One region of the Herbiconiux sp. FW305-C-125 genome, then DNA from elsewhere that is predicted to be linked to it. Evidence: predicted binding sites of a transcription regulator. Region 1 holds the regulator's gene; each other region holds the start of a gene.
The links. The regulator LexA, encoded in region 1, represses DNA repair genes until DNA is damaged. The targets are predictions, from matches to a motif close to TCGAACANNTGTTCGA.
Positions count from the first base shown of each region.

Region 1 (5,380 bases):
GTCTTCGGGAATGGGGTGCGTGTTCTCGTTGACGTTGAGCTCGACCGGAAGGTGCAGGTGGGGAGCGCCGTAGGGCTCGAGACCGCGCAGGTCGTCTCGGATGGGCAGCTCGTCGAGGGAAGTCACCCGAAATATTCTACGGGCCCGCGCGCGCCGCCTCCGCGCCCGGTCGATCGGTCTCAGTCGGCGAGGTCGGCCGGGATGGCGATGCGCTGGCCGGGCTGAACCGCCGACTCGTGCAGCTGGTTGAGGCTCATGATTTCGGCGATGACGTCGCGCGGGTCGGCCTCGGGTGCGATGGTCTCGGCGATGCCCCACAGGCTCTGACCGGCCTGCACCGTGAGGTAGTCGAAGTCGGCGGTGCCGGCGCTCCCGGTGGCGATGGCGGAGCCGCCGCTGAACATGGCGAGCAGGCCGAGTACGGCGATGACGGGCAGTGTGATGACCACGGCGAGCACCTTGCGGCCGCGCGCCGTGATGCGCAGGCGCGTGGACGGAGCAGTGGTAACCAGGCGGGGTGCTGCAATGCTCATGATTTCCTCCGGGTACGAAGTTATGTTCCGAATGTATATTCGATTTTCGGTCTCGTCAAGTCGAAATCAAGGCCTGCGTCCGCGACACACTCGAATTCATGTACGTTTCCGAGCAGTTCTCGGATACAGTTTCGATCGACAGGAGAACTCAATCACCAGCCACCGACATTGAGACGGGGCGGGACATCCGGAGCATCCAGAAAGCAGGTAGACGTGGCGAACGACGCGGGCCGCACCCGGCGGCGCAAGAGCCTCAGCGACAAGCAGCTCGCCATCCTCGACGTCATCCAGCGCTCGGTCGTGGCGCGCGGGTACCCGCCGAGCATGCGCGAGATCGGCGACGCCGTCGGGCTCTCCTCACTCTCGAGCGTGACGCACCAGCTGAACCAGCTCGAGCTCAGCGGCTACCTCCGGCGCGACCCGAACCGTCCGCGGGCGATGGAGGTGCTGATCGACATCCCGGGGTCGGATGCGAATCCCGGGCCCGACATCGACTCCGCACCGCCCGTGGGCGACGCGACCCTGGTGCCACTCGTCGGCCGCATCGCGGCGGGCATCCCGATCACCGCAGAGCAGCAGGTCGACGAGGTCTTCCCTCTCCCCCGGCAGCTCGTGGGCAACGGCGACCTGTTCATGCTGAAGGTGGTCGGCGAGTCGATGATCGATGCCGCCATCTGTGACGGCGACTGGGTGGTGGTGCGGCAGCAGGCCACCGCCGAGAACGGCGACATCGTGGCCGCCATGCTCGACGAGGAGGCCACCGTCAAGGTGTTCCGGCAGCGCGACGGCCACACCTGGCTGCTCCCCCGCAACAGCAACTTCGAGCCGATCCTCGGCGACTACGCCACCGTGCTCGGCAAAGTGGTCGCGGTGCTCCGCGCCGTCTGAGCCGCGGGCCCTTCAGAGACGCGAACGTCGCGCCATCCGCGCCGCCAGGGCGGCCGGATGGCGCGACGTTTGCGTTGTCGAGCGACTACGCGGAGGTGGCGACGCGCTCGCGCACGGCGCGGGTGGCGGCCAGCACGTTGCGCAGCGACGCGACCGTCTCGTCGTAGCCGCGGGTCTTGAGCCCGCAGTCGGGGTTCACCCAGACCTGGCGCTCCGGGATTCCGGCGAGCGCCTTCTCCAGGAGTTCGGTGACCTCCTCGACCGAGGGCACGCGCGGCGAGTGGATGTCGTAGACCCCGGGGCCGACGCCGTGGTCGAAGCCGCTCGACTCGATGTCGTGCACGACCTCCATGCGCGAGCGGGCCGCCTCGATGGAGGTCACGTCGGCGTCGAGGTTGCGGATCGCGTCGATCACGACGCCGAACTCCGAGTAACAGAGGTGCGTGTGGATCTGCGTCGCCGCCCCGACCCCCGACGTCGCCAGCTTGAACGCCCCGACCGACCAGTCGAGGTAGGCGGGCTGGTCGCGCTTCTTGAGCGGCAGCAGTTCGCGGAGCGCGGGCTCGTCGACCTGCACGATGCCGATGCCGGCCTCCTCGAGGTCGTGGATCTCGTCCCGGAGAGCGAAGGCGACCTGCCGCGCGGTCTCGCCGAGCGGCTGGTCGTCGCGCACGAACGACCAGGCGAGGATGGTGACCGGGCCGGTGAGCATCCCCTTCACCGGCTTGGCGGTCAGGCTCTGGGTGAACACCGACCAGTCGACCGTGATGGGAGCCGGCCGGGACACGTCACCCCAGAGGATCGAGGGCCGAGTGCAACGGCTGCCGTAGGACTGCACCCAACCGTGCTCGGTCACCGCGAAACCGTCGAGGTGCTCGGCGAAGTACTGCACCATGTCGTTGCGCTCCGGCTCGCCGTGCACCAGCACGTCGAGCCCGATCTCCTCCTGCAGCTGCACCACGCGGCGGATCTCGTCGCGCATCAGTGCCGTGTAGTCCTCCTGCGTGAGCTCGCCCTTCAGCAGGCGGGCGCGGGCGCGACGGATGTCGCCGGTCTGCGGGAACGACCCGATCGTGGTGGTGGGGAGCAGGGGCAGGCCGAGCGCCGCATCCTGAGCCGCGAGGCGGTCGGCGTAGCTGTCGCGGGTGAAGTCGCCACCCGTCAGAGCCGCCTCCCGGGCACGCACCGCTCCGTCGCGCACACCGGGTGCGGCGAGGCGATCGGCGAGCGCCGCGGTCGCCGCCGCGAGCTCGTCCTCGATCGCGACGCGGCCGCCGCTCAGGCCGTGCGCGAGCGTGGCGATCTGCTGCACCTTCTGGTCGGCGAAGGCGAGCCAGGAGACCAGGCGCGGGTCGAGCTTCGACTCGTCGGCGACGTCGTGCGGCAGGTGGAAGAGCGAGGTCGACGACGACACCGACACGTTGAAGGTGAACGCCCCCAGCGCCTCGAGCTTCGCGTAGGCGCCCGCGAGATCGCCGCGCCAGATGTTGTGACCGTCGATCACGCCGCCCACCAGCACGGTCTCGCCGAGGTGGCCGAGCGCGGGGTCGAGGGCATCGGGCAGTTCGCCGCGCACGAGGTCGAGGCCGATCGCCTCGACGCCCGACTCGACGAGCACCGGCAGGGCGTCGTCCAGGCTGTTGTAGGCCGAAGCGACGAAGATCGAGGGCCGCTCACCCGTCGTCAGGGCCGCGTAGGCGGTGCGGAGCGCGTCGAGGGCATCCGCCCGGGGAATGTCGATGCTCTCGCTGACGAGCGCCGACTCGTCGAGCTGCACCCACTCGGCGCCGGCATCGGCGAGTTCTGCCAGCAGCCGCTGGTACACCGGCAGCAGGTCGGCGAGCCGGTCGAGCGGCCGGTACCCCTCCGGCGCGTCGTCGCTCGCCTTGCTGAGGAGGAGGAACGTCACCGGGCCGACGATGGCCGGGCGGGTGAGGTAGCCCTCGGCCTTGGCCTCGAGGAATTCGTCGAGAAGCCGCCGACTCGCGAGCGAGAACCCGGTCTCCGGCCCGATCTCGGGCACGAGGTAGTGGTAGTTCGTGTCGAACCACTTCGTCATCTCGAGCGGCGCCCGCGCGCCCTCGCCGCGGGCGATGGTGAAGTAGCCGGCGAGATCGATGCGGCCCTCCGCATCGACGAGGTCGGCGAACCGAGCCGGCACGGCGCCCACCGTCACCGCTGCGTCGAGCACCTGGTCGTAGTAGGAGAAGCTCTCCGGGATCGACGAGTCGCTCTGCCCGAGCCCCAGCTCGACCAGGCGGGCACGCGTCGCCGAGCGCAGGCTCGCGGCGGTCGCCTCGAGTTCGTCGGCATCGATCGTGCCGGCCCAGAAGGCCTCGACGGCCTTCTTCAGTTCGCGGCGACGGCCGATGCGCGGGTAGCCGAGGATGGTGCCGGCCGGGAAGGAGGTCTGGTTGCTCATGCGTATTCCTTGATCGATGGGGCGGGGAGGAGACCGCACGCCCGCAGGACGGCGAGTGCGGCACGGTGCTGATTGAAGGTGTAGAGGTGCAACGACGGCGCTCCGCCACGGAGCACCGTGCGAGCGAGGTCGGCAGCGTGGTCGACGCCGACGCGGAACCGTGCCTCGTCGTCAGGCGCGCCCTCGAGCGCACGCAGCAGATCGGTCGGCACGTCCTGGCCGGCGAGTTCGGCGATACGCAGCAGCCGTGCTGGTGTGGTCACCGGCATGATGCCCGGAACGATCGGCATGGTCACGCCGCCGGCGCGGGCGCGCTCGACGAAGCCGAGGTAGTCGTCGGCGTGGAAGAAGAGCTGCGTGATGGCGAACTCCGCGCCCGCCACCTGTTTGGCCAGCAGCGCGTCGACGTCGTGGAAGCCCGCCTTGCTCCGCGGATGCCCGTTCGGGAACGCCGCGACCGCCACCTCGAGCCGGCGCCGCCCGTCTTTCACGCGGGTCGCCCCGGGCAGGCCCGGCACCCCTTCTTCGGTGTAGGGCATCCGTTCGGCCTGCACCCGGTGGATCAGCTGCACCAGCTCGCTGGCGCTGTGCAGATCGCCGAGCACCACCTCGCCCGCGGGCGCATCGGCGGGCGGGTCGCCCCGCAAGGCGAGGAAGCTGGTGACCCCGGCCTCGAGGAATTCGCGGATGACCTTCGAGGCCTCCGCGTGCGAATTGCCCACGCAGGTGAGGTGGGCGAGCGGATGCACGTCGGTGTGCTCGAGGATGTAACGGAGCAGTTCGATCGACGTGTCGCGACTCGTACCGTTGGCGCCGTACGTGACCGAGATGTACTGCGGCTGCGCAGCAGCGAGCATCCGCACCGTCTCGCGCACCGCGGCGGCGGCCTGCTCGGAGCGCGGCGGGAAGAGCTCGAACGAGAACGGAACGGCGGCGACGTCGGGACAGTCGGGCTCCGGACAGTCGGCCTCCGGCGCACCGGACCCGGACGGGGTGCGCGAGGCGGATGCGGTCATCGGCGGTGCTCCCTGTGGTCGAGGTCAGTTGACGTCTCGCCGGGAGTGCCGTGGTGCCGAGGCCGCACGCGACCACGGCGCATCCGGAACCATCGCGGTCGAAGGCGCTTCGTGGGCGGGTGCCGGGCTCGGCTGTCGCTCCTCGTGCCCGGGTGGGCAACGATTGCGACGACTCTAACAAGCCACCCCCGCGGGCAACAGGGCTGTGACCGAATGTGACGAGCGGATGCGGCCGGCCGCCTCCGAAGAAGGCCGGCCGGCCGCCGGGGCGGGTCAGCGGTCGACCGCGAACTCCACCAGTCGCTCCTCGAACTCGGGGTTCACGAGCGCGCGCACGTGCGTTCCGTCGGCCTCGTACTCGGTGCTGAGGACCGTGTTCTTCTCGTGCAGCATCGTCACCACGTCGCCCCGCTCGTAGGGGACGAGCAGGTCGACCGGCACGCTCGGCCGTGGCAGGATCGCGTCGATCGCCGCCAGCAGCTCGGCGATGCCCTCGCCGGTGCGTGCCGACACGAAGATGG
Region 1 is NZ_JBYSYO010000003.1:61,615-66,994, forward strand. It holds gene AC3WLB_RS10620 (histidinol-phosphate transaminase) at 1-126, opposite strand, end outside; gene AC3WLB_RS10625 (LysM peptidoglycan-binding domain-containing protein) at 180-533, opposite strand; gene lexA (transcriptional repressor LexA) at 747-1,421, shown strand; gene metE (5-methyltetrahydropteroyltriglutamate--homocysteine S-methyltransferase) at 1,507-3,843, opposite strand; gene AC3WLB_RS10640 (methylenetetrahydrofolate reductase) at 3,840-4,859, opposite strand; gene hflX (GTPase HflX) at 5,133-5,380, opposite strand, start outside.

Region 2 (5,380 bases), on a different contig from region 1:
TGGCGCGGGTTTCCTGGGTGGCGGGTGGCGCGGGTTTCCTGGATGGCGGGTGGCGCAGGTTTCCTGCGTGGCGCGTGGCGCGTGCCTGCTGCGTTCCGCATGGCGCGGTTCCTGCCGCGCGCATGGCGCGTTTGGTGCGGTCTGCTCGACGCTGCGGTCGCTCCTGGGCATGCGTGGCGGGCCCGACGTGACAGCGGGAGAGGTGAGGCGCGCTTGTTTGCCTGATATCCGCTCGCTCAAAGATGCCCCCGTCCTGCGTGGCCGGAGTGTGCTTCGGCGCGTCTTGGCGCCGGACGGGTGGCCGGGCGCGTCAGAAGGGGGGTTCATCGGGGAGGGGTTGCGGTTGTCGGCGCGGGACGTTGCCGGGTGGGCGGTTCGGGGTGGTGACCGCCCGATGTGGTCGGCGGTGGTCGGGCGGGCGCGTGGTGTACCGCGCGCCAGACGGCGCCCTCCAGTGCAATGCCCGCCTGTCACCGGCTTCCACCTGCCAGTCCGATTGATGTTTGAGGGTGTGATGTCGGCGGCAGAGCGCTGCCAGGTTATCGAGGCTGGTCTCACCGCCCTGCGCCCAATCGGTGGTGTGATCGAGATCGCAGCGATCAGCCCGGCGGCGGCAGCCGGGGAAGCGGCAGGTCTCGTCGTCGAGCACGACCGCCGCTCGGAGGTCTGCAGGCACTTTGTAGTGCTCGCGACCCACGCTGAGTCGTTGACCGGTGATCGGGTCGGACAGGATGCGGGTGAACGACGGTGCCCCCGCCGCGAGCCGCAGTGTGGTCTCGATGTCGATCGGGCCGTAGCCGAGAAGCTCGCCGGGCTCGTCGGAACGGCCGAGGAGCGTCATGACCGGCACGGTCACTGCGACGTTCGCGCGGATGCCCCGTGCGCGCGCTGCTGTCTCGCCATCTCGGTGCAGTAGCAGGTCGACGAGACCGTCAGCGCGAAGTTGCGCATGGGTCCGAGTCTCCTCCGGCGAGTGCAGTGCGCGAGCGAGCTGGTCGATGGTGTCGTCGATGGCGAACGCCGATGCTGCGGGCAGATGACAGACGACCGAGGCCATTCCGTCGTGCTCGTTCTCGATCCACACGGCGCGCTCTTCGCGCGCCTCGCGGTGGCGCACCTCGATGGTCTCCGGATGCATCCGCTCGCGCAGCAGTCGCGAACGCCCGGCGAGCTGGGCGGGAGTGAGAGAGACGGCCTCGACCAGAGCGGCGTTCTCGAATTCGCCGCTCGCGCCGACGGGGAGCGATCGCGCTTCGCGCACGATCGCTTGTGCGTGCTGGTACCCAATGTCGCCACGCGCCAACGCCGACAGTGTTGCCGGGAGGACACTGCTGAGCACTTCGGCTTCGTCGATTCGCCGGGCCGCCGTCGACTCGGGAATCTTCAAAGTAGCGGCGACTTCGGCCACCAAAGATCTCCTCGAATGCTGCAGCGAACCGCCGGGCAGGCCGGCGAGCTGATCGGCCTTGCTGGCCGCTGCAGCGAGCAGCTCGACCGCCTTCGCCTCGAGTGCCGCCTGCTCCCGACGGATGACCGCCACTGCTGCGGCATCGGCGCCGATGCCGCGCGCGAGCGCCTGCCGGGACTGCGCGGAGGCAGGCAACGCGTCGGCGGCGGGGACGTCGCCGGTGGAATTGATTCGGAAAGAAATTTGACTTTTCATGAGCTTAGCTCAATCATATATCGAACATAGTTTCGAATCAAGCAATCGGGCCACCGCTACCTCATGCGGCATACGGGCCGCGGAGAGGGTGTAACAGTGAGTCGTTCACAGGTGGATCATTGCATCGGCGATGCGCGTGCCGAGGAGGACGGCGGTGAGCGCCGGGCCACGCCGCGGCACAGTCGGCACGATCGACGTGTCCACCACCCGCAATGCCGTTGTGCCTTGCACCCGTCCTTGTTGGTCGACCACGGCTCCTGGGTCGCCGGCGGCACCCATGCGCGCGCTCCCGCAGAGGTGGATGGCCGTGCCGAGGTTCTGTTGCACCCAGCGATCGAGCGTCGCGTCGTCCGAAAGCGTCGCCGCGTCGATGTTCGACAGCCCTTCAGAGACCGCGCCAAAGGCCCGGGACTGGAGCAGGTGAGCTGTGCGGCGCACCGCCTGGCGCATTTTCGCGCGATCCTCCGCTGTTGCGAGGTAGTCGTAGTCGATGCGCGGTGGAGCGGAAGGGTCATTCGATGTCAGCCGGATGCGTCCGCGCGATTGTGCGGTCTGCAGCGCCACGAGCACGGCGAGATCGGGAGAGGGGGATGGCCCCCCGGTCAGCAGGGTGTGCATCGGCCTGAGCAGCGGTATGGCCTCGAACTCGCCACCGCCGTCGAGAGCCGCATTGAGCGTGCTTTCCATCGCCGTCTCGTGGGGCTGAGGAGCCACATCCGCGCGCGGTCGCCAGGTGAGCTGCACCTGCGGATGGTCGCTGAAGCCCACACCGACACCGGGAGCATCGGCCACCACCGGAATCCCGAGCGCCTCGAGCTCGAGGCGCGGGCCGATCCCCGAGCGCAGGAGCAGGGTGGGGGACATGATGCTCCCGGCGGCGAGCACGACCTCCCGCCCGCGAGCCACTGCCTCCCGCCCGCGAGCCACTGCCTCCCGCCCGGCGGTCGGTGCGAGCTCCACGCCAACGGCGCGAGTGCCTTCGAAGAGGATGCGGCTCACCGACGTGTTCGCTCGCACCTCCAATCCGGGGTGGTCGGCAAGGGGGAGAAGGTAGGCGAGGGCGGTGTTCCAACGGACGCCGTCGCGGACGTTCATCGGGAGGGGTCCGTGGCCGGGCGGCTGCTCGCCGTTCTTGTCGGGTTCGTCGGCGTATCCCGCGGCCGAGGCCGCGGCCGCGAATGCGGCGGTGACGGGGTGGGCGGGTTTGCGAGGCGCTGGACGGAGCGCCCTCTGTGGGTGTCCGTCGGGAGACGCGACCTCGGATTCGGCGGCCGAGGACGCCGCGCGCCCGGGCGCGAGCGCGGGACGCGAGACCGGCATCGGGCCGGCCGTGCCGTGGAGGGCGGATGCCGGGAAGTCGACGTCGGTCTCCAGATCGCGGAGGAACGGCAGGCAGGCCTCGTAGCTCCACTCGGGGTTGCCCGCGGCCACCCAGTCGTCGAAATCGGCGCGACGCGGACGCACGAAGTAGGCGCCGTTGATCGTGGTCGACCCGCCGGCGATCCTGCCGCGGGCAATCGAGTAGGGACGACTCGGGGTGAGATGCGCGTCGAATGCCCAATTGTCCGGATGCGCGGGGTCGGCCCCCCGGATCGTACCCGCGTCGAGCAGGTCCGCCGGCATCCCGGCGGCGGTCTCGGGCACCGGCCCTGCCTCGACCAGCAGCACCCGCTTCCCGCCCGACACGAGCGCGGCCGCCAGAGGGGCACCCGCCCCGCCGGCACCCACCACGATCACGTCGTACTCGGGCTCGTCCGGTGGTGTCATGCCTAGAGAGCAGTGCGCGGATCGAAGGTGGTGCCGAGCATCCGGATGGCGGAGTCGAGCAGCTTGGCGAGGTCGGCGTCGTCGTGCTTCAGCCACTGCTCGTAGGCCGACAGCGACACCGCGAGGTACGCCCAGGCGATCGCCTGTGGCTGCAGGCCGTCCTCGGGCACGCCGAGGCGGGAGGCCGCGAACTCCGCCACCACCTGCCGCCAGGAGGCATACCGCAGAGTCGAATGCGCCACCAGCGTCGGCACGTTCAGCAGCAGAGCCATGCGCTGCCGGTGGTAGGGCACCTCCTCGGGTGGGAAGCGGTTGAACTCGATCACCGCCTGCCGAAGGGCCTCCGCCAAGGGCAACGACGCGGGAAGGGACTGGAGGTACGCCCGCATCCGGTCGAGCAGCAGTTCGAACTCGCCCCACGGCAGATCGTTCTTCGACGGGAAGTAGCGAAAGAAGGTGCGGCGCCCGATTCCGGCTCGCGCGGCGATCTCATCGATGGTGGTCTCATCGAAGCCGTGCTCGACGAACAGTTGCAGCGCGATGTGACTGAGCTCGGCCTGCGAAGTCGAGGGGGCGCGACCGAGGCGGGGCGGCTCGCCCGCGCGGGCCGACGAGTCGAGGCTCATCGATTCCCCTCCATTCGGCGTTCGGTCTTCCATTCGGCACTCGGTGTCATTAGTATCGTCTTCATCACAGTAATTCGACGAAGAAGACGATTACGACCATGAGGAGAATCCCATGAGTACACGTGAACCCGCTGTTCCCACGCCCGAGTCGAGCGCGCTGATCGAAGCCGATTCGCTGGTCGAAGAGGTCTCGATCGACGGTATGTGCGGCGTCTACTGAGCCGGCCATGACCGCGCCCGATTCTACCGCTCCGGATCTCGACAGCGCGTGGGATCTGCACCCACAGGTCTCGGTCCGACCGGAGCCGTTCGGTGCTCTGCTCTACCACTTCGGCACCCGCAAGCTGTCGTTCCTGAAAGACCGAGCCCTGCTCGCAGCGGTGCAGTCGCTCGCCACCGCCCCGTCGGTCCGAGCCGCGTTCGAGAGCGCCGGAATCGGCGCTGCCGACGTTCCCCGCTATCAATCCGCTCTCGGCACGCTCGCCGCGTCGTCGATGGTGATCGAGAGGAAGCAATGACGATCCTGGATGCGCCACCCACGGGTACGGCAGCCGCCACCGCTCGGGCGACTCCCGCCGCACCGGTCAAGACGCAGCGGCTGGTCGACCTGTTCGAGTACGGTCTGGATTCGCCGATCTGTCTCACCTGGGAGCTGACCTACGCCTGCAACCTCAGTTGCGTGCACTGCCTGTCGAGTTCGGGCCGGCGCGATCCGCGCGAGCTGAGCACGGCGGAGTGCAAGGCGGTGATCGACGAACTCGAACGGATGCAGGTGTTCTACGTGAACATCGGCGGCGGCGAACCCACGGTCCGCAGTGACTTCTGGGAGCTCGTCGACTACGCCACCGCCCACAAGGTCGGGGTGAAGTTCTCGACCAACGGGGTGAAGATCACCCCCGAGGTGGCGCGCAAGCTCGCCGCGAGCGATTACGTGGATGTTCAGATCTCGTTGGACGGCGCGACCGCGGAGGTCAACGACTACGTGCGAGGCCCCGGCTCCTACGCCACGGCGATGCGTGCCATGCAGAACATGAAGGACGCCGGCTTCACCGGGTTCAAGATCTCGGTGGTGTGCACCCGCCAGAACATCGGGCAGCTGGACGAGTTCAAGGCCATCGCCGACGAGTACGGTGCACAGCTGCGCCTGACCCGTCTCCGCCCGTCCGGCCGCGGAGCCGACGTGTGGGACGAGCTGCACCCGTTGCCCGAGCAGCAGCGCGAACTGTACGACTGGTTGGTCGCCAACGGCGAGAACGTCCTGACCGGTGACTCGTTCTTCCACCTCTCCGCCTACGGTTCGGCGCTGCCGGGCCTGAACCTGTGC
Region 2 is NZ_JBYSYO010000005.1:104,608-109,987, forward strand. It holds gene AC3WLB_RS14035 (HNH endonuclease signature motif containing protein) at 311-1,663, opposite strand; gene AC3WLB_RS14040 (GMC family oxidoreductase N-terminal domain-containing protein) at 1,769-3,430, opposite strand; gene mftR (mycofactocin system transcriptional regulator MftR) at 3,433-4,056, opposite strand; gene mftA (mycofactocin precursor MftA) at 4,169-4,276, shown strand; gene mftB (mycofactocin biosynthesis chaperone MftB) at 4,284-4,574, shown strand; gene mftC (mycofactocin radical SAM maturase) at 4,571-5,380, shown strand, end outside.
Region 2: the regulator LexA is predicted to act here: its motif matches at 1,684-1,699, upstream of AC3WLB_RS14035 (HNH endonuclease signature motif containing protein).

Region 3 (5,380 bases), on a different contig from region 1:
ATCCGTCGTTCCGGCGCGCATCTGGCACCGGCATCACCGTCGCCGCCGCGCGGGTACGTGTACTCAGCCATAGATCGTCTCGCCGCCCGCGCTGTCTTTGCTGATCTTGCGGGAGAGGTAGAGGCCCTCGAGAGCGAGCTCGATCGCGCCGGCGCGTTCGCCGTCGTTGCGCGCGCCGAGCCGCTCGCAGATCTCGTCGTAGAGCTCCGACTCCCCGAGCGACGGCAACCCCGCGAGGAAGTCGCGCGCGGCCACCTGTTCACCGGTCGTGACCATCACGCCGCTCTCCAGCGCATCCACCAGCAGTGAGAAGTCGATGCCGCGGAAGTGGGAGCGCACGGTCTCGGCGGTGGCGGTGCGGAGCAGGTGGTCGAGGATCTCGTCTTCGCGCCCCTCCTCCCCCGACTCGAACTCGATCTTGCCGCCGAGCACGTCGACGGCCGTCTCGAGGTCGACCGGGCGGGCCACGGCCTCGGCTTCACCCTGCCGGGTGGCGCGGTGGATGGCCGCGGCCGCGATGGTCTCGGCGCCCGCGATGGCGAAGCGTGCGCTGACGCCGCTCCGCTGGTCGACGGCGCTGGATTCGCGGAGCGCGCGGGTGAAGCGGGCCAGGATCTCGACCAGGTAGTCAGGCACCTCGGCCACGAGCTCGGCCTCCTGCCGGATGACCGCCACCTCGTCGTCGAGCTCCGTGGGGTAGTGGGTGCGGATCTCGGCGCCGAACCGGTCTTTCAGCGGGGTGATGATGCGGCCGCGGTTCGTGTAGTCCTCGGGGTTGGCGCTCGCGACCACGAGCACGTCGAGCGGTAGCCGCAGCACGTAGCCGCGGATCTGGATGTCGCGCTCCTCCATCACGTTGAGCATGGCGACCTGGATGCGTTCGGCCAGGTCGGGCAACTCGTTGATGGCCACGATGCCGCGGTGGGAGCGCGGGATGAGGCCGAAGTGGATGGTCTCCGGGTCGCCGAGGCTCCGGCCCTCCGCCACCTTCATGGGGTCGACGTCGCCGATGAGGTCGGCGACGCTGGTGTCGGGGGTGGCGAGCTTCTCGACGTACCGTTCGTCGCGGTGGCGCCACGCGATGGGGAGGTCGTCGCCGAGTTCGGCCGCGCGGCGCCGGCTGACGCTGGTGATGGGGGAATACGGATGCTCGCCGAGCTCCGACCCGGCGATGACCGGTGACCATTCGTCGAGCAGCCCGCTCAGGGTGCGCAGCAGCCGCGTCTTGCCCTGGCCGCGCTCGCCGAGCAGCACCACGTCGTGCCCGGCGATGAGGGCGCGTTCGAGCTGGGGGATGACCGTGGATTCGAAGCCGTGCAGGCCCGGCCACGGGTCGCGGCCCTCGCGGAGGGCACTGAGCAGGTTGTCGCGGATCTCGGCGCGCAGGGACTTCTCGACGTGCCCGGAAGCCCGGAGTTCGCCGACCGTTTCGATGGTGGGTGGCATCACCTACGCAACGATACGCCGCGCATCCGGCACTGCTGTCGCTTCCAGCGAATCCCCATCTGCCAGCCGCTCGGGACTCGACATTCGAATCTATGTTCGATATAATCGAGTCATGCTCATCACACCCGCCTTCGCCTCTTCGACCGACGTCGTCGAGCCCGCAGACGTGGTGCCTCAGGTGTATTTCAACGCTCGCGAGACGCTGCTGTGGGGCATCGGTTCGGATGCCGATTCGGTGGCGGTGCTGCAACGGCGGCAGGCCATCCTCGAGGCGGGGTCGGTACGGCGGCTCGCGGCAGCTGCTCGCAAGTCCGACAGCCTGGCGCGACTGCCCGGCGGCTCGCTCGAATTCGCCCGGCGTTCCCTGGTGGCCGAGGTCGCCACGACCTTGCTCATCTCGGAGGGCGCAGCCGCATTGCGTATCGATGAGGCCGAGGTTCTGTGCGGTTCGTTGCCGCTCACCCTCGAGGCACTGAGCCGTGGCGACATCAGCTACCAGCACGCACGGGCGGTGGTTCGCCAGGCGCGGTCGTTGCCCGAAGCCGTCCGGGGCGAGTTCGAGGTCGTGGCACTCGCCCGGGCGGCCTCCCAGACCAGCGCGCAGCTCTCGGCCCACGCCCGTGCGGTGCGGGAGCGGATGCACCCCGACTCCATCGACCGGCGCCACCGCGAGGCGCGGGACGAGCGCGCGGTGTGGGTCGAGAACGAGCGCGACGGCATGGCCACCCTGGTGTGTCACCTTCCCGCGGTGTCGGCGTTCGCGATCGACGACACCCTCGATCAACTCGCCCGGTCGCTCCGTGCCCCCGATGAGACGCGCACCCATGCGCAGCTCCGGGCCGACGGCCTCGCCGAGCTGCTCCTGCACCGAGACGGCGACACCGCGGCGCGTGCACGCGGCATCCGGGCGAACATCGTGGTCACGGTGCCGGCGCTGACGCTCCTCGGTCGCTCCGACGAAGCCGCCGAGCTGCAGGGCTACGGGCCGATCGATCACGAGACGAGCCGTCGTCTGGCGGCGGGCGCGGATTCGTGGCTGCGCATCCTCACCCATCCGGTCACCCGCCAGCGCCTCTCGGTCGGCCGTGAGCGCTACAAAGTGCCCGCCGATCTGCGCACCGCTGTCGTTCTCGACGACGTGACCTGTCGCTTCCCCGGTTGCATCCGCCGGGCCGACCGCTGCGACCTCGACCACACCCGCGACTGGGCTCACGCCGGCGAAACGAGCCTCGAGAACCTCTCGGCGCTCTGCCGCCGCCACCACACCCTGAAGCACCAGACGGAGTGGCGGGTTCGGCCCGGTCCAGCGCGTTCACTGGTGTGGACCTCCCCCGCGGGCGCCCGTCATGCCACCGCACCGCCCGATCACACTGCCGCACCACGCCCCGGCCGCGCTCTCGACAACGTGCCAGCGCGCCCTGGCGCTCGCGCTCGCGCCCGCCCCAGCCTTCCCGACGACCCACCGTTCTGAGCTCCCGGGGTGCCGAGTTGAGCCGCTGGGGGCGGCAGAGCAGAAGCGATATGGGAAGGTCGACTATGCGCCAGCGCGACGAGCCGGACGGGTGCAGGCTGGGCGGGGACACGCCGGACGGGCATGCCGGGCGAAAGCACAGCGGTCGGAGGCACAACGGTCGGAGGCACAACGGTCGGGAACAGACCCGCCGACAACACAAGCATGTAGAACCGACCCATGCAGAACAGACCTATCCAGAACAGACCTATCCAGAACAGACCTATCCAGAACAGACCTATCCAGAACAGACCCACCCAGAACGCAACCGCCGAGAACAGACTCACCGAGAACATGCCGGAGGACAGCACGATGGAGCAGCTGCAGATGTACCAGATCGGTCTCGCCGAGGTCGATGGAGAAGTCGTGCGCGAACCCGGTCGGCCGCTCATCGACCTGGCGCGCGAGCGGGAGTGCGAGATCGACACGGGGTCGGCGGCCGATGCGCCGGACTCCGGCTGGCGCCTTCTCGTGCGGCACGACGCGGGGGTGCTGTTCGGTGCGCCGAACCCCGCCGATCCGACGATCTGGCGGGTCGCTCATCTTGACCGGAATGGCGATGGCCGGACCGTGCTGCGGGTTCACCCCGATCCGATGCGGCTGCGACCGGGTCGCGCGGAGCGGCGCAGGGGGCTCGAACTGCGCTGGCCGGCCGTTGCACGCGACCCTGCCGTAGGCACGTTGTTCTCCATCGACGTGGTGAACACCGGCGACCGACGATGGGTTCCGGACGGCGACGGGCAGCGGGTGATCGGAGTGTTCACCACGCCCGGGAACCCGGACTTCTCGTTCGGATGGGCGAGCGTCGGCCGCGAGACCGGCGTGCCTCTCGACCCCGGCGAATACGCCCGAGTGCCCGTCATCATCGACCCGGCATCCTGGAATGGCCTCTCGCCGGGCAGGTACGACCTCCGTGCCTTGCTCATCGATCTCGGTCTCTCGGCTGCGGAGCCGCTGAGCGTTGAATTGACCGACGACATGATCGCCGCACATCGCGTCGCACCCCGCCGGCACTCCCCGCTCGAGCGCCGCCGCCAGACCGAATTCGAGATCGACCGGCTTCGTGCTCAACTCGCCGCCGCGACCGGTCTCACCCCACTGGTCGCCGCCCTGAGCGGGGTGGCGTCGCGCGACGAGGCGATCGCGACAATCCGTGCCGTGCTGGACTGCGGCGCCGCCGCGGCAGAGATCGTCTGGATGACGCCGCTCAGCACGCTGCTCCCACCGGCCGCTTCCGAGCTCGCGGCTCGATTGGCGGCGCTCGAGGAGTCGGGAGGCGACTCGACCATCGGCTCGACGCGCTGAACGGAGCACGCACCGCCTGAGCGAGTCTCGGCCAGCGTCGATGTCGGGGGTGAGTGGGACGATCGGCGGGAGACGAGCACGGGAGGGCGGATGCGAGGCGAAGCGACCGTGCTGCACGCCGACCTCGACGCGTTCTTCGCGTCGGTGGAGCAGCGCGACGCTCCGGCGCTGCGCGGCCGGCCCGTCATCGTGGGCGGCGGCGTGGTGCTCGCCGCGAGCTACGAGGCGAAGGCTCGCGGGGTGCGCACCGCGATGGGCGGCCGGCAGGCGCGCGAGTTGTGCCCGGATGCGGTGGTGGTGCCGCCGCGCATGGAGGCGTACTCCGCGGCCAGCAAAGACGTGTTCGCCATCTTCCGAGACACCACGCCGCTCGTCGAGGGGCTGTCGATCGACGAGGCGTTCCTGGAAGTGGGAGGCCTGCGACGGCTCGCGGGCTCGCCGGAACAGATCGCCGCGACCCTCCGCCGGCGGGTGCGCGCCGAGGTGGGGCTCGCGATCTCGGTGGGCGTCGCCCGCACCAAGTTCCTCGCCAAGGTGGCCAGCGCGGTCAGCAAACCCGACGGCCTGCTCGTCGTCGAGCCCGACGGCGAGCAGGAGTTCCTGCTGCCCCTCCCGGTCGAACGGCTGTGGGGAGTCGGCGCCAAGACGGCCGAGAAGCTGCACGGGCTCGGCATCCGCACCGTGGGTCAGCTCGCCGAGCTCGAGGCCGCGACCGCCGAACGGCTTCTCGGCCGAGCCGCCGGCGCCCATCTGCACGCCCTCGCCCGGCTCCGCGACCCGCGGCCGGTGGACACGACGCGGCGGCGCTCCTCCATCGGGTCTCAGCGCGCCCTCGGCAGCAGACCCCGCTCATCCGAGGAGCTCGACGTCATCCTCAGCCAGATCATCGATCGCCTCGCCCGCCGCCTCCGCGACGGCGACCGGATGTGCCGCACCATCGTGCTGCGACTGCGCTTCGGCGACTTCGCGAAGGCGACCCGGTCGCGCACCCTGCACGCACCGACCGACAGCACGGCGCTGCTGCTCGCCACCGCCCGGGGCCTGCTTGCCGCGGCCCGGCCCGAGCTCAGCGAACGCGGGATCACCCTCATCGGCATCTCGTTCGGGCAGCTGGCGCGC
Region 3 is NZ_JBYSYO010000001.1:1,249,649-1,255,028, forward strand. It holds gene AC3WLB_RS06430 (magnesium chelatase ATPase subunit I) at 64-1,446, opposite strand; gene AC3WLB_RS06435 (HNH endonuclease signature motif containing protein) at 1,559-2,917, shown strand; partial or broken gene AC3WLB_RS06440 (pentapeptide repeat-containing protein) at 3,009-3,200, shown strand; gene AC3WLB_RS06445 (hypothetical protein) at 3,251-4,261, shown strand; gene dinB (DNA polymerase IV) at 4,352-5,380, shown strand, end outside.
Region 3: the regulator LexA is predicted to act here: its motif matches at 1,531-1,546, upstream of AC3WLB_RS06435 (HNH endonuclease signature motif containing protein).